Regions from separate parts of the Pseudoalteromonas sp. A41-2 genome, predicted to be linked through region 4. Evidence: predicted binding sites of a transcription regulator. Region 4 holds the regulator's gene; each other region holds the start of a gene.
The links. Region 4 encodes sigma-54, which starts transcription at its own class of promoters, with help from an activator protein. Its sites were predicted from a motif close to GTTGGCACGNNNNTNGNNT; they were not measured.
Positions count from the first base shown of each region.

Region 1 (5,496 bases), 160 kb from region 4:
AAAATATCAACTAGTGCTGTCACTGCATTCGACGATTTCATTATTATTCCTTGTTAAGTAACATTTATTTTTAGGTACTAAAATACCCTGATTTATTATTAATTAGAAGTCTGATTTGTAACTATATGTTAACAGTTGTGAATAGGGAAATTGTGTTATTCTTTAAAGAGTAAGATAGGTGTAATAATCAAGATTAAGTAGGTATATATAGTGAATAACAATGTGCGTTGTATTGATGAATTAGTACTGGGATTTTGGCGCTTGCTAGATTGGCAAATATCACCACAGCAATGCTTAAGCTTTTTAGAGCAAGCCATTGAAGTAGGGGTTACACACACTGACCATGCTGATATTTATGGTGAATACGGCTGCGAAGCTGAATTTGGTAAAGCGTTACAACTAAAGCCGAGTATTCGTGATGAAATAAAAATAATCACTAAATGTGGAATTAAACCCGCATTTCCCAGTTTAGGCTTGCAAGGCAAAGCGAATCATTATGACTCGAGTGCAGCCCATATCATCGCATCCGCTCAGCAATCGCTTAAACACTTTAATACCGACCGATTAGATGTGTTATTGATCCATCGCCCTGATTATTTAATGAATGCAGAAGAAGTAGCTGAAGCATTCAATACTTTAAAAGCAAATGGTGATGTTATTGACTTTGGTGTTTCAAACTTCACGCCGTCACAACTCAGCTTACTGCAGTCTCGTTTAGACTTTGATTTAGTCACGAATCAAATAGAGTTTTCGCCTTATGAGATGAAAGCGCTTGATGATGGGACTTTGGATCAATGCCAATTACTTGATATTAAACCCATGCTTTGGTCACCTTTAGCGGGCGGGCGTTTATTTTCAAATGACGATGAAAAAGCAGTGCGTTTGCGTGCGGTGTTGGAGCAAGTTGGCAACGAAATTGGAGCCAGCTCTATCGATCAAGTTGTGTATACTTGGTTACTCATGCACCCAAGTTTGCCATCAGTAGTATTGGGTACAGGCAACATTGCCCGGGTTAAATCAGCCGTTGCAGCGAAAGAATTCACAATGAATCGTGAGCAATGGTATCGTATTTGGCAAGGCTCTACAGGCCACAGTGTGCCATAATTTTAAAGTGCGCTTTAACGAGAAAAGGGCCTTTCGGCCCTTCGTGTTGCAGCAAGTAACACATTCTTTTTTAAAGCGTAAAGTCAACTGCGTAAGCGACATACACTTTTACATCAGAGCCATCAATGTCTGTGTCAGACACGCCAAATGTAAAGCCGTCTTTTGACACAGAAACACCGTAGTCAATGATATTATCATCACCAATGAAATCGCCTGAGTAATGACCCAGATGAAGAGCCATTTCTGCACCGGTACTGCCAACTGGGAAGCTATAGTCAGCATTTAAGTATAAAGAATCTCCAAAATCTGTACCGTCACCGCTGGCTGCTGATGTAGCAAGGATTGCAGCACCAAAAGTGAAACTACCCATGCTGATGCTACCGTAGATCTCTGAAAAGTCAGCGTCAGTATAAGATGCTGCATCAGGGTAAGCATAATAAATGTAGCCAACATCGTAGCTAAATGTTTCATTGATATCACCGCCAAAACCTGCATAAAGGTCTAGCTCGTAAGTCATGTCGTCAGCCCAGCTGGCATTCGATACCCAAGTACCTGCGTAAAAGCCAGATTCACTTGCGTAATCAATACCGCCCTGAATTGCAGCATCACCCCCAGTTTGCTCTTGACCACGCCATAAATAGTTTGAAGTAGCCGCAGCGTTTGCTGTTACTTCTGCATAACTATATGTTGAGCTCAAAGTTAATAGCGCAATGGCGCTTGCTACGACCGTTTTTTTTAGTTTTAGCATGTTTCTCGTATCCTGTTGTTATGTTGATTTGCCCCATTTCAGATTGCAGTCTGGTTATTATTTGAGGACAGTTTTTATGTGTTGTCTGGATACGATGTAGCACTGGTTGTGCCAAGTTAATTCTGAAAGGGATATTTTATGTTTAACTGCTTTAAAAACAGCCTTTTAAGCGTGTTATTTTTTAAAGTTTAGATTTATTTGAATTGTTCATGCGCACACCTGTGGTGCAAAAAATAACCCGGTTGCACAATCGCGAAGCAACCAGGTTTTTCTTGTTTGATAGAGACTTAGCCAAAAATGGCACGCATTAGGCTGATTGTTTCTTCAACGCTACGTCCTTTTTCAACTTCGCTAACGATAGAGTCTCGTTTTGCTTTTATATGCTCGGGGATATCGTCACTTGCAAGCGCGCGGTCTACTAAAATCTCAGCAGACTCTTTGCCGCGACGCACGGTTTTTTTGCCTGCAGAACTGCCCGTGCTCTTCGGTTTGCTAAGCAGTTTAATGTAGTTAGAGTTATCAGCCGTGGTGTTATCGGCATAATAGAAGAAGCACGGTAGTAACGCTTTTATCTCAATAAGTGATTGTTCATGATCATTTGCTGCAGCAGCCATTTTAAACCAAGGCATGCTATGAATTGCAGTAACCACGTCTTGCCAATAACGTTCAAAATCACGGTTGTTTAATTTAGGAACTCCCAACGAAGCGCAAAGCGCATCAAGCTTACTATTTGTAATAGGCGTAAATACATCTGGGCGGCGCATTGCTAATAAGCGTGTTGCAGGCGCAAGCGTTGGTTTTTCTTCGCTGCCTGTAAAGGCCATAAAGTAAGCAACCATAAAATGTTGATAGTGTTCTTGCGTCACATCGCCTTCTAGGGGAATGTGCGCTAGGGCCTCGTCAAAAGCCGCAGGCAGGTCGCTCAGCATTTGATGAAACCCTTTGGCACTTTTGGTTGAAGCAAACCATTCAACATCAAAGTTATAGCTACTTGGGTCAAGAGAAGCCGTGTGTTTGCCTGCAAAAGCCAAGCGGTCTTCTGGAATCATTTCTTTTAAAGTTTGTGATTTAATTGCGCCAATGTAGTTAGCTAAACGTAATTGCTCATCAAGCGCAATGAGCTCTTTATGTTGCTCAATAAAGCCAGTAACAACAGGCCAAGGTGCAACGCGCAGCGTTTTCAATTGCAAGAAGCTAATGGCAGAGATCAGTAAGTCGTGAAGTTTTTTTAATGTCGGTAACTGCTTATCTTCTAATAAATCATAGTTAATACGATCGCGGCTTGCACTGAGTAGCTCATAGCACCAACCTAAAAAGTCTTCTGGGTGGTTGTCTACTTTCACGGCCATTAGGTTGAGGCTTAGCTCTGAAGATTGCTTGAGAATATTTTGATAAATTTGACTTTCTTGCTCGCTAAGCGCCATTTTTGACGGTGAAATAAGCAGTTTCTTCATGCCTTGTAGACTCTCCAGTTTGATATATTTTTTAGTCACTTTATTTTAGCTTAAATAAGCTAACAGCAACAGGGGCGTGCATCATACCGAAGAATACAGGGGATGCAATCTTGATAAGTTAAATCTGCACAAGATTGCATTTAAAGGCGTTAATCTGCTTCGTCTAGTGAAAATAATTGCTCGACAGTTGTATTAAACTGCCGGGCTATCTTTAATGCAATGATCACTGAAGGCGTAAAGCGAGACGTTTCGACCGTACTAATTGTTTTACGTGAAACAGCGATAGCATCGGCTAGCTCTTGTTGCGAAAGCCCTGCGGCTTTGCGATATTTTGCAATATGATTTTGCACTATTGCTCCTAGTCTCTACTTTGCCAAAGAATTGAGATGCCATATATTAAACTCATTTCAGCCAGGTAAAAGGTAGCCATCATGCTATGAGAAACATCTAAAGCTAACTCATCAGACAATAAATACACCGCACCCATACTAAAGAGTAAACCAAGTACAACATGTTTATAGGCAATGGTGTCAATCGTATTTAAAAACTCATCTTTATAAGTAAGGCGATATTTCATTTTCCATGTAAATCCACCTCTTATCACAAACATACAGAATGATCCCAGAAAAGCAGCACTGCCTAAAAACAACAAGGGGGCCGATGTTTGATTAAGCGCAGGGTAAACACTGATAATGAGTAGAGTGATCCCCATAAACACTGAAAACCATGCATTTTGGCTCATAAATTTCTCTTCCGTTTGGATATCTTGCTTTGACATAAATCTTCCTTTTAATTTTAATTGTAACCTCTAGGTATCAATGTAACCTTTGGGTATCATCTAGTCAACTATTTAATGTAACCTAAAGGTTTCAAAATATTTCAGCGACGATTCATATTTGTCTACCTAAGCTTGCTGAATAGCCTTTTTATTTGTTTAGCAATGATTTTCGGCTTAACACCCGCTATGATATGAACAATGTTTGCCCATTTTTAAGGATGATTATGAAAACCTTACTAAAGATTATTGGTGTCATATTCGTATTACTAATTGCCTTAGTAATCGCCGCACCGTTTCTTATCCCAACTGATGCAATCTTTAACAAAGTCTCGCAGCAAGTTGAACAAACGACGGGTCGAAGCCTCACCATTAACGGTGATAAAAAACTGTCGGTTTTCCCTTCGTTGAAGCTTGAACTGAATGATGTGCATTTTGCTAATATGCAAACGGGTTCACAAAAAGACATGGCAAGCATGCAACAGTTGGCCATTCATATTCCCTGGATGTCGCTTTTCGGTGGTGAGTTTAAACTTGATAAGTTCGTTATCAACGAGCCAACAATTTTGTTAGAAACTGATAAAAATGGCAAAGCTAACTGGCAGTTGTTTGATGGCGTAGCCGAACAACCAGAGACTGAGCAACAAAAGAGCTCAGGAGCTGTAAATTTGCCTGATAACTTTGATATTCAGTTAGGTGAAGTGGCAATTTATGGCGGAACCTTCACGTATCTAGATGGTAAAACGGGCGCAAAACAACAGATCAGTGACTTAGAGCTGGCTATTTTACTCCCATCACTGCGTAAAACATTAGAGCTTAGAGGCGGGATTACCTATATGGGGGAGCGCTTTGAACTTGATGTAACCCTTGATACACCCGTGAAAGTGATTGAAGGAGCGACTTTTAATGTTAGTACAGAGGTTGATTCACGTTTGGTGGATATGACTTTTAAAGGTGCGATTGCTGAAATGGGTCAAGATGTACAAGGTCAATTGTCTATCAGTGGTGATTCGGTTAAAAATATTGCTAATTGGCAAGGTGTGGACTTAAATGCCAAAGACAATGCTTTTAATGCCTTTAATGTTAAAGGGGCCATGCATCTACAAGGTGACAAATTCAAACTAACAGAGCTTTTGGCAACATTAGATGAATTACAAATCAAAGGTAAAAGCGACATTAATCTTGGTAATCGTTTAGCGGTCAATGCGGATATTGATTTAGGCATGCTCGACTTAAATCCGTACCTTCCAGAAGGCGTTGCAAAAGAGGCACAACCTTTACCTGCAGAAGATGCACCCGCTCAGCCTATCGTATGGGATGATACTAAAATTGATTTAAGTGGTTTAAATGCCTTGGATGCGAGTGTAGTTGTTCGCTCAAGTGGTCTAAGAGCCAAGAAGATCACACTCGGTGAG
Region 1 covers NZ_CP065231.1:286,789-292,284, forward strand. Annotated here, with positions in the region: gene IT970_RS01375 (YIP1 family protein) at 1-41, opposite strand, end outside; gene IT970_RS01380 (aldo/keto reductase) at 211-1,104, shown strand; gene IT970_RS01385 (TorF family putative porin) at 1,175-1,852, opposite strand; gene IT970_RS01390 (hypothetical protein) at 2,140-3,306, opposite strand; gene IT970_RS01395 (helix-turn-helix transcriptional regulator) at 3,456-3,656, opposite strand; gene IT970_RS01400 (hypothetical protein) at 3,665-4,084, opposite strand; gene IT970_RS01405 (AsmA family protein) at 4,309-5,496, shown strand, end outside.
Region 1: the regulator sigma-54 is predicted to act here: its motif matches at 1,950-1,968, upstream of IT970_RS01385 (TorF family putative porin).

Region 2 (5,496 bases), 540 kb from region 4:
CTGGGCGTCCGGGATGAAAGGAAGGCTTTGTCATGGTTTACAGGAACTCCTCACCACCGCCACCGCCAAGCATAATTTCGCCTGAGTCAGCTAAACGACGTGCTGTAGACAAAATTTCTTTTTGTGCCGCTTCTACTTCACTAATACGCACAGGGCCCATAGCTTCTAAGTCGTCGGCCAGTAATTCCGCTGCACGTTTAGACATATTACTTAAGATCTTCTCTTTCAGTGCCTCATCTGTGCCTTTAATCGCTTTCATTAAGACATCTTGCTGTACTTCGCGCAGAATCGCTTGAATACCTCGATCTTCTACATCCATTAAGTTTTCGAATACGAACATCAAGTCTTGAATTTGTTGCGACATTTCTTCGTCATGCTCACGAATCGAATCCATTAACTGACCTTCAATATTGGTATCAAGGTAGTTCATGATATCTGCCGCTGCTTTTAAGCCGCCCATTTTCGCTGCCTGTGCACCTGCTTGGCCGGCGAACTGTTTCTCCATGATCTCGTTTAACTCTTGCAATGCAGCTGGTTGAACTTCTTCAAGGTTCGCAATACGCATCGTTAAATCAAGACGCACTTTCTCTGGGAATTGCGACAGAATCTCGGCTGATTGCTCAGGCTCTAAGTAAGAAAGCACAATGGTTTGAATCTGCGGATGCTCATTACGAATAATATTAGCCACCTGTTTCGAGTCCATCCACTTAAGTGAATCAAGACCTTTCGCTCCCGAACCCATCACAATTTGGTCGATTAGGCTGGCGGCCTTATCTTCACCAAGTGCGGCCGTAAGCGCTTTTTTAATAAAGTCTTCAGATTGGAAACCTATGGTACTGAAGCTTTGAATTTGCTCAATAAACAAGTTATGAACGGCGCTGATTTTCGCTTGCGATAAATCGTCTAATGCAGCCATCGCCATGCCCACTTTTTGCACTTGCTTAGGCTCTAAGTGTTTTAGAATTTGCGCAGCATCTTCTTCCGATAAACTCAGCAATAAAATCGCTGCTTTATCAACACCGTCTAATTTATCAACATCAAACGCCGGTGGGAGTTGTTTTTGTTCTTGATCAGTCATCTTCAGTTAACCACGCTTTCACTACTTGAGAAGACAGTTCTGGTTCATTAGCAACCAATGCACGAACTGCTTTGAGTAAATCTTCATCACCATGTAAATCTGGCAGCTGTAGTGTACCATCACTTGAGAATCCTACAGCAGCAGAGTCAAAGTCTTTATTTAGCATATCTAGCGTACTATCACCAATATCTACACCAGAGCTAAGTGCATCTTCATCATACTCTTCAAGTGTATCATCTGGGTAAATTAAGCGTTTCAGCATAGGTTTCACAACCGCCATGATAAGTACGATAATCACTAATGCACCTAATGATAAACGCAATATCTTCATAAACCAGTCTTGTTCCCAAATAGGCACTTCTATGGCCGCAGCGGTGTCTTCACGTACAAACGGAACAGTAACAACTTCAAGCGCATCACCACGTTGCATATCAAACCCCACTCCGCCTTGTAGCAAGCGACGGATATTTGACAGCGCTTCAACAGAACGAGGAACCATTGTTGTCTCGCCGTTTTCACCCACTTGTGGCACATAGTCAACCGCAACAGATACACTAATACGACGAATAACACCTGTTTGCTGACGCTTATGAGAAATAGTGGTATCTAGCTCGTAATTACGGGTTGCTTCTTTGTGCGAACGACTTGGGTTCATTGCACTACCAGCACCCCCCTGTCCTGCAACTTCAGGAATATTTGAATTAACAGGCGGTTGATTAGTCAAGGCACCTGGGATCCCCACAGCAAGACCACCAATGTTATTTTCTTCAAATGTTGTTTCACTGCGCACTGCAGGTAAGTCTGGGTTGTAGCGCTTTTGTGTTTCTTCTACCGCACTAAAGTCCATATTTAAATCAACTTGCGCAGTGTAATTACCTAAGCCTACGACAGGAATTAAGATGCTGTCGATTTTATTTAAGTATTCTTCTTCACGCTTGCGCTCAATTTCATATTCTTTGCGAGAACGCGCTGCCAGTGAATTTTGTGAACCCGAATTAAGTAAGCGACCGTTTTGATCTGTCACCGTAACACGCTCAGGTGAAAGACCTTGTACTGCAGAGGCAACAATATCAACAACTGAGTCGATTTCTTCACCATCTAACATACGGCCACGTTTAAGAGTCAGTACAACGGTAGCTGATGGTAGTTTTTCACGACGAGCAAATACGTTTTCTTTTGGAATTGCTAAAAGCACTTTGGCGCGAGTGACATTTTTTAGCTCTTCGATTGTGCGAGCAAGTTGCTGCTCACGACCATGTTTTAAACGTTCACGTTCTAAGCGTTGGCTAACACCAAAGCCCATATCTTGCATGATGATGTCGGTGCCTGAGCTTGGCGCTTGCTCAAGACCTTCACGGGCCATCAATAATTTAATATTTTGGTATTCGCCTTCTTCAACTGAGATGACATTACCATCAAGTTCATAATCAATCTTCTGTGCGTCTAAAAAGTCCAGCGTTTGGATAAGCTCTTCGGTTGGCATTTTACCCAGCGGTCGCATATCTGGTTGACGAGCCCAGATAATAATAAAAATTGCGATTGCCAAACAAATAGCCAGTGCAATGACCAACGTCACCTGACGTAATACATCAACGCCATTGAGGGCACTGAGGTAGCCTGACTTTTGCTCTTGTTGATCATCCGTGTCTGAAGTATCGACACCGCCGCCTGCGAGGGCTAGATCAGTTGATTGATTAGATTGCGCCACAATAATTCTCCACTACCTAGTTAAACAGGCATGTTCATGATTTCTTTATATGCTTCAACAAGTTTGTTGCGAACTTGCACCGTTGCTTCAAAAGCAACCGAAGACTTTTGCGAAGCAATCATTACTTCAGCAAGGGATACACTGCGGTCTCCCATCTCAAGTGCTGTTACTTTTTGTTTTGCTTCTTGCTGCAGGCCATTAACGGTATCTAGCGCGCTTGTAAGTAAGTCACCAAATTGCGCCGATGATGTTGGCTGAGCCTGAGTTGGTAAATTATTAACGGATTGACTACGGCTAGCTTCAAGTGCCATAGATTGCATTTCTTGAAATAATGCGCTGTTTTGAACTTTCATAATACTCTCTGACAATGCAGTTTACTTATACACAGATAAAGCACAAAACGTGCCACAAAATAAAACACTATAAATCAATGTGTTAGATGGTTATTTTGTTTGTCAGAGTTTTGACAGCAAACAAGCCCACATGGAGTGAGCTTGTCAGTTAAAGGGGGATGCTTTTAAGCGGGTAATGCAATACCTAAGTCGCGCATTTGAGCTAGTTTATATCTAAGTGTTCGTGGACTAATCCCTAATGTTTCAGCAACCTCTTTACGCTTTCCTTGACACCTAGCTAGGGTTTCTAAAATAATGCGATGCTCTTTGTCTTTAAGCTCATCTTTATAATTTCCCTGCTCGTTAACAGATGGAATTTCGTCATGCGTGGGGTTAACCACTTGCTCTTTATAAACCGGGGCATTTTGCACCGGTGCACTATTTACAGTCTGTGCTTTAACCACTAAGAGCTCTTCAATAAATATATCGTCTTCATGAATGCTATTACCATCACATAGTATCAGTGCACGCTGAATCACATTATCAAGTTCACGGACATTACCCGGCCAAGCATGCGATAGCAGTTTTTGCTTAGCTTGCTCAGTTAATAATGCGATAGGCTCTTTACTTCTGATGCAATGACGCTCAATTAAATGCTCTGCAAGGACAATAATATCACCTGGGCGCTCACACAGCGGACGCCACATTAAAGGAAAAACATTTAAACGATAATACAAATCTTCTCTGAATAAATTTTCGCTAACAGCTTCTTTTAAATCACGGTTACTGGTTGCGAGTACTCTAACATCGAGCTCAATGGTTTTACGACCACCCAAACGCTCAACTTCACGCTCTTGCAAAACACGCAATAACTTAGCTTGCAGACCCAAATCCATTTCGGTGATTTCGTCAAGCAAGATAGTGCCACCTTGTGCTTGTTCAAATTTGCCCGGACACGCTTGAATCGCCCCAGTAAACGCGCCTTTTTCATAACCAAACAAGGTCGCTTCTAACATGTTCTCAGGAATAGCGGCACAGTTAATCGCTACAAAAGGAGCATCTGCGCGACTTGATTTATCGTGAATAAAGCGCGCCAGCACTTCTTTACCCGAACCACTGGGTCCGAGCACCATGACACTGGCATCTGAACGTGCCACTTTACTGGCCAGCTCAAGTAATTTAATACTGGATGGATCCGCGACAATCGGCCCATCGGTTTCTTTTTCTTTCTCGGGTAAATAACGACTCACCATATTCAGTAAAACTTCGGGTGCAAATGGTTTAGCCATATAATCAATGGCCCCTAAACGCATTGCCTCAACCGCATCATCAATGGTGGCGTATGCTGTCATCATTAATACTGGTAGTTCAGGGTAATTAAGTTTAATGCTACGCAATAAATCAAGGCCGCTCATCGCGCCCATTTGTACATCGCTTACCACCAATGAATACGTTCCTTGCTTTAGCAATACCATTGCTTGCTCGGCACTGTCGGCAGCGATGCAATCAATACCTGACATTTCCAATGTATCAATTAAGGCTTCGCGTAAGCCTGCGTCGTCTTCAACGACTAAAATAGAGTTCGTATTCATCTTGCCTCCACTGACGTAGTTTCTGCACTAATGGGCAGGATTAAACTAAAACATGCCCCCCCATGGGCATTATTAGCCACTTCGACCCGCCCTTGATGCGCATTAGCGACTGAGCTTACGACTGCAAGCCCAAGCCCTGTACCTTGGCTTTTCGTTGTGTAAAAGGGTTCAAATAATTTTTCGGCTTGGCTAATATCGACTCCAGGGCCATTATCGCTGACGCTGATACGAACACAGTGTTCACTCCTCTCATCACGCTGAGCGCTGAGTGACACTTTTGCGTGCTGGCCAATAATTTGAATACTGTTATGAATAAGATTTTGAACAGCACTGGCTAACGCTGTTTTATTGCCCACAATTTCAATATCGGGCTCTGGCAAACTAACGGTTAATTCACTGTGGTTTTGCGCCACCATAGCATCAGCTCCTGCTTTTACTTCATTGAGTAATTGCTGCATTGATACACGCTCAACTACTTGCTGTTCGCCACTTTTAGCAAACAACAACATATCATTCACTTGGGTTTCTAAATCTTTTAATCGTGACATTAACTTGTTATGAAAATTACCCCGTGAGCTTTCAGGTAAGCGTTTAGAGCCTAAATTAGCCGCATATAACATAGCAGCCGAAAGCGGTGTTCTTACTTGATGCGCAAGCGATGCGACCATTTTACCCAGCGCACTCAGGCGCTGCATGTGCGCAACACGCTTTTGCAGTCGGCGTGTTTCGGTCAAATCGGTCATTAAAATTAATTGCCCCGGTTCTGGCGTCAGAGCCGTTATATCA
Region 2 covers NZ_CP065231.1:989,487-994,982, reverse strand. Annotated here, with positions in the region: gene fliH (flagellar assembly protein FliH) at 1-34, opposite strand, end outside; gene fliG (flagellar motor switch protein FliG) at 38-1,078, opposite strand; gene fliF (flagellar basal-body MS-ring/collar protein FliF) at 1,071-2,786, opposite strand; gene fliE (flagellar hook-basal body complex protein FliE) at 2,807-3,139, opposite strand; gene IT970_RS04585 (sigma-54-dependent transcriptional regulator) at 3,304-4,710, opposite strand; gene IT970_RS04580 (sensor histidine kinase) at 4,707-5,496, opposite strand, start outside.
Region 2: the regulator sigma-54 is predicted to act here: its motif matches at 3,178-3,196, upstream of fliE (flagellar hook-basal body complex protein FliE).

Region 3 (5,496 bases), 380 kb from region 4:
GTAACTTGCAGGTGCAGTGAATGTCAGTTGCACGTCGCTTATTAATACATACACGGCTAAGCCAATAGCACTGTAAAGCATGCCCCATGCATTCCCCTGCATAACGCCAATATCACGCTGAGAATTGCGGACGCTGATCATATTACCTAATGAAGCCACAAAGGTCCCTGACAGCGCAAGCAGTAACCCGACCAACGTACCATTACTCAAGTCGAACTGCTGAATTTGTGGCCAAAACAAGCTGGCGATACCCAAAACGCCTAACAATGCGCCAACGTAAATTCGCTTGGCGATTGGTTTCGAAAAAAACAGTCGGGTATTAATAATATTCATCACTAATAGCATTGAGAATGCAATGGAGGCCATGGCAGAACTAAGGTAATTTTGTGCCCAATACAGTGTTAGGTAGTTCAAACCAAAGTTAAATAATGCCAGTAGGGTAAAAAAACCATGATCACGCCATGAATAACGCATCGGCAGGTTTTTAAATAACACAAATGCCCACATTAAAATGGCGGCAATTGCAAAACGATAGAACAAAGAAATTTCAACGGCGACATCACCTAGTTGAAACTCAATAGCCAGCCACGTTGATCCCCAGATCAATACAGTTGCAAGGTAAAGAGCGGCGCTTTTCATCTTTATTGCCTAAATAGGGTAAGTGTGTTTATTTTAATTTGATTCTGTATACTTAACATATACAGAAAACTACAAATGCAACCTATACAGTTTGGTGAGCTATGTCACAAGTGATCAGTCGCAGTAACAGTCAGTTCTTGTATCAGCAAGTGACTCAGTTAGTAAGAGATTTATCGTCACAGGGATCGTTATTACCCGGAGAAAAACTCCCTTCATTGCGAAAAATGGCTGAAAAGCTTAATGTCAGTATTCCTACCGTTAAGCAGGCCTATCAGCTTCTTGAGGGGCAAGGGTTGATTGAAGCGAGAGAGAAGTCGGGATACTTTTTAAAATCATCGCAGTTAAATCAATCAAGACCCAAGCGCGTGAAATTAAGCCGCGAGCCAATGACTGTCAACAAGCAAGCGCTGATAGAGCAAGTTTATAGCGCAATCCACAAAGCCAATGTTGTCCCGTTTGGTATTGCTAATCCAATTGCTGCGGCACCCACCGATAAAGCATTAGCACGAACGATGCGCCGAGTGATGACATTGGCCGGAGCTACGGTAATTAATTATGGGCCGATGGATGGCTTTGCTCCGTTAAAAAAGCAATTGATTCATCGTTATTTAGATTTCGGAATTGGTGTGGCGAGCGATGAATTGGTGATCACCAATGGGGCACAAGAAGCGCTTGCCATTGCACTAAAATGCGTGGCAAAACCTGGTGATGTGATTGCGATTGAATCACCTTGTTACTTTGGCATCATTGAGTTAATTGAAAGTTTAGGATTGAAAGCGCTGGAAATCCCACTATGCCCAGATGAAGGCATTTGGTTAGATGACTTACAACAGGCGCTAGATGAGCATGATATAAAAGCATGCGTGTTCTCTACCTCATTGAATAACCCTGTGGGGAGTTTTATGCCTGATAGTAAGCGTGAACAGCTGGTCGCTTTACTTGAGGCTCGTGATGTTGTGCTGATAGAGGATGATGTATACGGTGATCTACATTACACCGCAAAACGTGCTACACCAGCGCAGGCTTACTCTAAAAAAGGATTGGTGATCACCTGCGCCTCATTTTCAAAAACGGCTGCACCGAGTTATCGGATTGGTTGGATTATTGCGGGCCAGTTTGCTGAACAAGCCAGACGTTTTAAACGAGCCTTGAGCTGCTCAGCGCCATTGATCAATCAATGGACCTTGTATGAATTTATTGCCAGTGGTGAATACGACAGAAATATTCGTTTATTACGCCAGCGACTAAGTGCTAACAAAGAGCGAATGATTTGGTGCCTGCAGCAATATATGCCAAGTTGTGCACGTATTAGTAACCCGCAGGGAGGGTGTGTTATTTGGGTGGACTTAGGGAGTCAATATGATGCCGTTAAACTATTCCATTTAGCATTAGATGCGGGGATTAGTATTACTCCTGGGCTTATTTTTTCGGCGGGGAAAAAATACCGCAGCTGTTTTCGATTAAGCTATGGTTTGCCTTGGTCAGAGCGTTTGGAAGACGCAGTCAAAACGTTGTCACAACTAACCGTACTTGCAAAAAAATAAAAAAAGCGCAGAGCAAGCTCTGCGCCATAAGACCAAGTAGATTGGTTCAGGGATGTTAATGCATTACAGGGTGTTCTGTTTGAACGTGAACAGTTGGTATTCTTTGAGTTGTGGCACTAAAGCAACGAGCTGTTGCTCTTTGTGAGCAATATCGGCAAAGCTGCCACACAATGCGTCGGCACGTTTTTCAAGTTGCGCTGCTTGTGTTTCTACACGCGCTTCGATTTGTTCACCCATGTTTTCCATGCGCTGTTCAAACGTGTCCATGTCACCACCCGAGCCAAGAAGCTCAGAGCCTAGTGCAACTAAAATACTGCCCATTGATTGCATCATTGCCGATTCAACTGCAGACTCAATTTGTTGGTCGAATTGTTCATCAAAATTTTGACCAAACTTTTCAAAACTTTGCTGACCCATGGTGAATGCACCTTGTTGGTAAAAGGTATTTTGCACTTCTACACTAATCTCATCCATTAATTCAGAGATGTCATCAAAGCCACTAATGTTGAATGCGTTTGCCACTTCTTCAATTGCAACACCGGCAATTTTCACACCCTCTAGAGCAATGTTTGCCACTTCGGGTAGTTGGCTACGTAAGCTATCTGAGTAATTTGCAATAGCTTGTTGTTGAGATGCATTCAGCGAGATGTTTTCGCCATCAATGTATAAGTTATTTTGATCAATGATTTTCATTGTGCTGTTATCAGCAGTGAACACTTCTAATTCGTTTGGCGTGATGCGAACATCGTTCTTGAACTCAACATCACATTGCTCACCACTGAATGAAATATGCGTATCATTATCGTTATGAGCCATAGCGCTGGTTGCGATAAATAAAGAACTTACTAACAATAACTTTTTCATTTTTTTCTTTCCTGTTTGAAATGACGAAAATAAATAATCAAACTTAATGCCAAGGTTTTTATTGTGTTTATTTTCATTGAGTTATGTTGTTTTTGAGGTTTTTTAAAATGAAAGCTGTTTGGTTTTTTAACCATTTTTTAGTCAAATTAACTAAAAAACATACATGGATAAATGTGTTTTATCGAAACGATAAAAAACTCTCACTTTTCAGAAATCAAATTTAGCGCTATTTATTCACAATATTGACATATCGCCACTTTAGCATGGCGGTGTGGCTTTATTTTGGTGGTTTTTTACATACTAAATAACCACTGAGCTTTTTAATCTTTGCCAATTCACAGAGCAAATTTTAATCTCCTGAATTGGTCTCAAACACTTTATGGAGTGGGTTGTGGGTAAGACATTTAGTTATGATGCGCTAGATGACGATTTTGTTGAAGACGAGTACGAAATGGTCGGGCGTAATCAACACGACAAGAAAAAGCAACGCGTTAAGAAGAAGTTGGAAGACTATCTTGAGCAAAAACGCTTGCGCAGAAACTTAGGCGAAGACGACTTTGATGAGTACATGAACGACTAAGCATAAATTTAGATAAAGAGGCTATTGCCTCTTTATTGCTTTTTGGTTCGAGGTTTATTTGCTCAGTGCCGTAATAATTGCAGACTCGATGTGTTCTGGTTTAGTGAGGGGCGCGAATCGTTTAATCGCTTTACCATCCCTACCAATCAGAAACTTTGTAAAGTTCCACTTTATTTTACGGGTGATAAAGCCCGGTAATTCTGATTTTAGGTGCCTAAAGACAGGGTGAGCATGTTCACCATTGACATCCACCTTACTCATCATTAAGAAACTCACGCCATAGTTGATGAGGCAGCCTTCCTTAATTTCTTTTGTGTCACCGGGCTCTTGTTTACCAAACTGATTACACGGAAAGCCGATAATAATGAGGCCTTGAACATGGTATTTTTCGTGCAATTTTTGCAGGCCTTCGTATTGTGGTGTAAAACCACACTTGCTCGCTGTATTGACGACTAAAACGACTTTATTTTCGAAATCAGAAAAGTGAACCGTTTGGCCTTGTAAGTTGGTTGCTGAGAGTTGATAAAATTCGTTCATAATAGTGACTTTTTATTATTATTTGATTGATTCTAACCCGCTTGCCTTATTTCTGAAAGTGTGAATTTTATTCAGCGAATTCATTGGTAAGGTGCTCAATTAGTAAACGTACGCGGTAAGGCAAGAGATCTTTGCGCGGATACACCAACCAAGAGGCGTTGTCGCTGACTTGAAAGTCATCCAGCACTGTTACAATTTGCCCTTTTGCAATATAGGGCTCAACAATGTCGTGTGCCAAATGCGCGATTCCGATGCCAGCAATAGCTGCACTTAGAATGGCTTGAGGGTGATTGCTGCGCCAATTGCCATTTATACGGACTTCTTTGATGTGTTCATCAATGTTAAAACGCCAACGTTTTCTCATCGCGATTAGGCAATTGTGTTCAGTCAACTCATAAGGGTGCGTTAAGCGTGGATGGTTGGCTAGGTATTCAGGGCTTGCGACAAGCGTCATTATTCGCTTGCAAAGAGGTCTGGCGATAAGATTGGAGTCTTCCATGCGGCCAAAACGAACGGCTAAGTCAAAGCCCTCTTCAACTAAATTGACATTACGGCTATTGAAGTCGATTTCGACTTCGACCTCTGGGTAGCGTTTGACAAATTCGGCAACTTTCGGTGCAACTTGATTGGCAACAAATTCACCGGCACCTGTGATACGAATAAGCCCTTTAGGTTGGCGTTGCTCACCCTGTAACTGGTTATTCGCATCGATAAGCTCTTGCCGGATTGCTTTAAGTTTGATCGCATATTCTTTTCCGGCCTCTGTCAGGCTTATTTTTCGCGTGGTACGCTGAAAAAGGACTGACCCTAAGCGGTTTTCAAGTTGTTGAATTTGCCTACTAATATGTGAAGTAGAGACCTCCATCGCCTTGGCTGCATGGGTAAAGCTCCCTTGCTCAACAACATATAAAAATTCGTCTAAACCTTGCCACATATTCATATCCTAAGATTTCTAGCTAGTGTGAGTTTACGTTAATTATTGTTGCATTACTGCAAAAGTGATTATCTATTTTACCGCTTTATCCCTATATAAAAATAACTAAAATGGTTTATTCTCTGATAAAAACTCACATCAACGATGAGGAAGCCACATGTTAAATTTTAGTTTTGAAAACCCAACCAAGATTCATTTTGGTGAGCAACAGATTAAAGAGATTCAGTCAGAAATCCCTAAAAATGCCAAAGTACTCGTCACTTATGGTGGTGGCAGCATTAAGAAAAATGGCGTTTATGATCAGGTTAAAGCAGCATTAAGTGAGCATACGTGGTTTGAGTTTGCAGGTATTGAGCCAAACCCAAGTTACCAAACCTGTATGAAAGCCGTAGAGCTTG
Region 3 covers NZ_CP065231.1:63,404-68,899, forward strand. Annotated here, with positions in the region: gene IT970_RS00345 (DMT family transporter) at 1-639, opposite strand, end outside; gene IT970_RS00350 (aminotransferase-like domain-containing protein) at 750-2,183, shown strand; gene IT970_RS00355 (YggN family protein) at 2,247-3,047, opposite strand; gene IT970_RS00360 (PA3496 family putative envelope integrity protein) at 3,439-3,627, shown strand; gene IT970_RS00365 (glutathione peroxidase) at 3,682-4,164, opposite strand; gene IT970_RS00370 (LysR family transcriptional regulator) at 4,232-5,098, opposite strand; gene IT970_RS00375 (iron-containing alcohol dehydrogenase) at 5,256-5,496, shown strand, end outside.
Region 3: the regulator sigma-54 is predicted to act here: its motif matches at 3,083-3,101, upstream of IT970_RS00355 (YggN family protein).

Region 4 (5,496 bases):
ACGTACATCTTCTGAGAGCTCTTCTAATACGTCACCACGCACATCAGGGTCAACCAGCTGCCAAAGCATACGGCGAATTTTATGTGGGGATGATTCTAAAAGGAGTGCGGTATCACACGGTGCTGTTTTTGCTAACATGCCGCGCACTTGAACAAATTGACCACTATTGAGTGACTTGGTCACCTGTTTTAGTTGTTGTAGCGGGTAATCTTGTTCAAAGGCTTCTGGCATTGGCGTCCTTACAACTGAAAAAATAGCTTAAAATCTGACTCAGCAAATACAGCATAGTTGCTAAATTTAGTATTTGCAGGGATATCGCCGCACTGAGATAAATTTACTAAGAAAAATGTATTTTAGAGAAGCGAGCGATATAAAAGTAGGATATTTAACAGGAATTTTAAATACCCAATGCAAGTTTAACGTAAACAGTCAAGGCTTAGCAAATGCTATTCTTGTTCATGAAAGCGTTGTGCAATTAATTCGCCTATTGCATTGAGTGCTGCGTCAGCATCGGGGCCTTCACACACCACACGGACTTCTTTGCCTTGGCTGCTCTCGAGTAACATTAAGGCTAATACACTATCGCCTTCGGCTTCTTTATCGTCTTGGTAAAGCGTTATTTTAGCATCGAATTGCAGTGCAAGTTGTGCCAAAACCGTGGCTGCTCGTGCATGTAAACCTAGCTTATTTTGGATTAAAAAAGTGTCTTCAGCATGCATCGTCGTTGCCTATTGGGTATCTTGCTCGCGGTGGCGTATTTTCACGTTTGCGTGACTTTTCGAAAAGCTCTCACCAATGGTTTGCGCTAAGTAAACCGAGCGATGTTGTCCACCTGTGCAGCCAATCGCAATGGTTAAATAACTGCGATTATTTCGCTCTAAGTGAGGAAGCCATGTTTGTACAAAGGTTTGAATTTGCCATGTAAACTTTTGCACTATGCTGTGACTAGCAAGGTAATCTTTTACTGGTTGGTCTAAGCCTGTCAGTGGTTTTAGATCCGGTTCCCAGTGTGGATTCGGTAAAAAGCGAGCATCAAATACGTAATCAGCTTCTTTTGGAATACCGTGCTTAAAGCCAAACGACATAAAAGTAATAATGAGCTTTTTGTCTTTTTTACCCAGTATTTTTTCGCGAATAGATTCGGCAAGCTGATGTACGCTGAGATCGGTCGTATCAATCATAAAATCGGCACGGGTGATCAAAACATCCAGTAATACTTTTTCTTGTTTAATCGCTAAATCAAGCGGCAGCGAGTCAATCGATAATGGGTGTAAGCGGCGAGTTTCAGAGAACCGTTTGATCAGTGTTTGATCATCACTATCTAAATAAAACAACGTGGGTTTTGCAAAGCCCGGTAAATACTCAAGAATATCGTTAAATTCTTGCTGTTCTTTCGGCAGGTTACGCACATCGATACTTACAGCAATTTTGTCGTAATTATCTGACACACTGCGTACTAACGAAGGAAGTAGGTTTACAGGAATATTATCAACGCAGTAATAGCCTAAGTCTTCAAGTACTCGTAAAGCGACCGATTTACCTGAACCAGAGCGACCGCTGATAATAATTAATTCCATTTATGCCTCTGATGCAATGACTTTAAACAGATCACTATCTGTTTTAGCACTGCGTAGCTGTTTACAAAATTCTTTGTCTTTAAGTCTATCAGCAATTGTTGATAAGGTCTTTAGATGAAGTTGACAGTCACCATCTGGTACGATGAGTGCGACAAAAATATCCACTGGACGATTATCAATTGCGTCAAAATTTATAGGTGACTCACTCACAATTACAAATGCGTGTGGCTGATCTGCACCGCTCATACGACCATGTGGAATCGCAATACCTCGGCCAATACCTGTGCTGCCCAATTTTTCTCTGTTCAATAGGGCATTGAGTATATCTTGCTGAGATAAATGAGGGAGCTGCTCATGAGCCAGTTCGCTGATAAATTCGAGAATTCTTTTTTTGCTATTAAAAAGGACCGCAGCTTTGCTGCAGTCCTGGTTAGTAAGTGAACTAAGTTTCATAATTTAGTGTCGAGCTAATTTCTCTTTGTGTTTAATTACTTGACGATCAAGTTTATCGATTAACGAGTCGATGGCTGCATACATATCTTGGTGTTCAGTAGAGGCAAATAACTCGCCTCCGTTTACATGTAAAGTTGCTTCTGCTTTTTGGCTTAGTTTTTCTACATCTAGAATGACATGAACATTATTAATGTGGTCAAAATGCCTTTCTAGTTTCGCAAACTTGGTGTTTACATAGTCTCTTAATGAATCTGTGATTTCTACATGACGACCAGTTAAATTTAGTTGCATAAGCATTTTCCTTCTATGTAAAACGTCTAAATCAGACTCTTACGCTGATTCGACGGAGGTATTGCTAGAGACTCTCGATATTTTGCTATTGTCCGTCTAGCTACTTTAATTCCTTGCTCAGCCAATATATCTGCAATTTTGCTATCACTCAATGGTTTAGCTGTGTTTTCTGCGGCGATTAGCTTTTTGATTAAAGCGCGAATTGCCGTAGATGAACACTCACCCCCATTTTCAGTGCTTACATGGCTGGAGAAGAAATATTTCAACTCAAAAATTCCCCGCGGGGTATGCATGTATTTTTGTGTTGTTACTCGCGAAATTGTTGATTCATGCATTTCGACCATTTCTGCGACATCATTTAATACCATGGGTTTCATGGCCTCAGGACCATGTTCAAAGAAAGCCTGTTGTTGTTGAACAATACAGTTAGTCACTTTTAATAACGTGTCATTACGGCTTTCTAAGCTTTTAATAAACCATTTTGCTTCTTGTAAATGAGAGCGAATAAATTGGCTATCACTGCTTGATTTTACAGAACGTGACATCGCCGCATAGTGGCTATTCACTCTGATTTTCGGCATGCAGTCTGGGTTTAGTTCAACTACCCAACGGCCTTTTATTTTTTTTACGGATACATCGGGTATCACGTATTCAGATTCTTCTCTAACAATGGTATCCGCAGGCTTTGGATTTAAGCTGTGGATCAATGTCATGACTTCTTTCAGCTCACTTTCTTTAAGCTTAGTCTTTTTCATCAAAGTGCGATAGTCACGACTCGCTAATAATTCAATATGTTCTGATAACACCATTTTAGTTTCAGCTAAATAGGGGGTGTCAGCATCGAATTGGCGTAATTGAATACACAAACATTCTTGTAAACTACGTGCGCCAATACCGACAGGATCGAATAATTGGATTCTTTTTAAGACAGCTTCGACTTCATCAAGTTCGATTTCTTCTTCATCGTTATTTTGATTGAAGCTTTCAACAATGTCTTCGCAGCTTACGGTTAAAATACCCGAATCATCAATTGCCTCAACAATCGCAACGGCAATCGCTTCGTCTGTTGGGCTGAATGGAGTCAGTTGTAACTGCCACATTAGGTATTCGTGGAGAGTTTCGGTTGATGCGCCTTGGTAAATTGATTCATCTTCAGGCATTGGACCTGAGGAACTTGATGGGGCAGCACTCATGTACTCATCCCACGTAACATCCATTGCTAAGTCGTCACTTACGGTGTCTTTGTTGAGGGCATCACTGCTTTCTTGCTCGTACTCGCTCGCAGCTTCGTCAGCCGACGCGCTTAGTTGGGTATCGTCAGATTCGGCTTTCTGCTCGTTCTTGCCAATACTCTCTTCTGCATAATCTGCTTCTTCAACTTCAAGCAAAGGGTTAGAGTCTAACGCTTCTTGAATTTCTTGCTGGAGATCCAATGTACTGAGCTGCAACAAACGGATAGCCTGTTGCAGTTGTGGAGTCATTGTAAGTTGCTGGCCCATGCGCAGCTGTAATGATTGCCTCATGTATCCCTAACAATCCTTTTTAGTCTTATCAAACAATAGAACGATGCCGTTAACTATTTATTTGATTTATTGTCATTGTTATAAGTCTAGCAGATGCTCTAGTCGGTGGCGTATTTAAAGCCTGAATTGCTCGCCTAGATACACATCGCGTACAGTTTGGTCGGCTAACACATGTTCAGGTGTACCTGATGCAATTAGCTCCCCATGAGAAACAATGTAGGCTTTTTCACAAACATCAAGGGTTTCTCTCACATTGTGGTCAGTAATTAATACACCAATACCACGATTTTTTAAGTGCTCAATAATTTTCTTTATATCTAACACTGAAATAGGATCAACACCAGCAAAAGGCTCATCGAGCAAAATAAATTTAGGGTCAGCGGCCAGTGCACGTGCTATTTCAACACGACGGCGTTCACCCCCTGACAATGCCATACCTTGGCTGTCACGAATGTGTTGAATGCTAAATTCATCAAGTAAACTGTTAAGTGTTTCTTCGCGGCCTTGTTTATTGAGATCTTTACGGGTCTCTAAAATGGCCATTAAGTTTTGATAAACAGTCAGTTTTCTAAAAATCGATGATTCTTGTGGCAAATAGCCAATACCTAAGCGAGCGCGGCTGTGCATTGGCAATAAGGTGATGTCGTTATCATCAATGCTTATTTTACCTTTGTCACTGGGCACTAATCCCACAATCATGTAAAAGGTGGTTGTTTTACCTGCGCCATTTGGCCCAAGTAAACCGACAATGCTGCCAGCTTCTACCTCAAGGCCTACATTTTTTACAACTTGGCGACCCTTATAGCTTTTAGCTAATAGCTCTGCTTTTAGTGTGCTCATGGCTGGCCTTCATCGTTCTTTTTGTTATCAACAGGCACTAAAATAGTGTGTACACGATCGGTCGAGTTTTCATCTTTCTCGGCACTTATCAGTTGCTGTTCCATATCGTATGTAATGCTCTTGGCACTGACTTTTTGGCCTGCTTGAGTCACTTGTGCATTGCCAACGAGTGTTAATAAGCGTTTAGCAACATCGTATCGAACTTCTTCAGCACTGGCGCTCATAATAGTGCCGTCAGCTTGTTTTTCTTCAAAGTAAGCGGGCTTTCCTGTGGCAATAATTAATTCAACCGTGCCTTCAACTTCACCTGCATGTGCTTCGAGTCGATCCGCTGTAATACGACGGTTACCATGTATGATCTCGACATTATCTTCGAAGATACCAATGCCATTTTTTAGCTGACCTTCTTGGCGATCAGAGCTAATGCTGATTGGTGTGCCAGCCTGCTCAGCAGCTGCGCCAGAAAACGCAATCAATAAGCTTGGGATCAGGAGTAATTTCTTAAGTTTATTGGTCATAGTATATGGTTCGTGTATGGTTAGTTAACTCAACAATTTCGGCTTTTAAATCGGCTTTTAAACCTTTACCGGTAATTTTTAAATTCGGCCCTGTCAGCGTGACAGGTTGCTTAGAAAACATGGTCATTTTGTCAATGTCGATGTTAATGTTCTCAGCTTTAATATCTTCGATCATGCCATTATGGGTAAGGTTTTTAGCAACCACATCCCCTTCGAATACAAGCTGATCGTTTTCATATAACGTGGCTTCTTTGGCTTTTACTTGCCAAACTTGCTGATCACCGTAAATGGTGA
Region 4 covers NZ_CP065231.1:447,450-452,945, forward strand. Annotated here, with positions in the region: gene mgtE (magnesium transporter) at 1-231, opposite strand, end outside; gene IT970_RS02155 (HPr family phosphocarrier protein) at 447-719, opposite strand; gene rapZ (RNase adapter RapZ) at 729-1,577, opposite strand; gene ptsN (PTS IIA-like nitrogen regulatory protein PtsN) at 1,578-2,030, opposite strand; gene hpf (ribosome hibernation promoting factor) at 2,034-2,321, opposite strand; gene IT970_RS02175 (RNA polymerase factor sigma-54) at 2,348-3,844, opposite strand; gene lptB (LPS export ABC transporter ATP-binding protein) at 3,959-4,684, opposite strand; gene lptA (lipopolysaccharide transport periplasmic protein LptA) at 4,681-5,202, opposite strand; gene lptC (LPS export ABC transporter periplasmic protein LptC) at 5,192-5,496, opposite strand, start outside.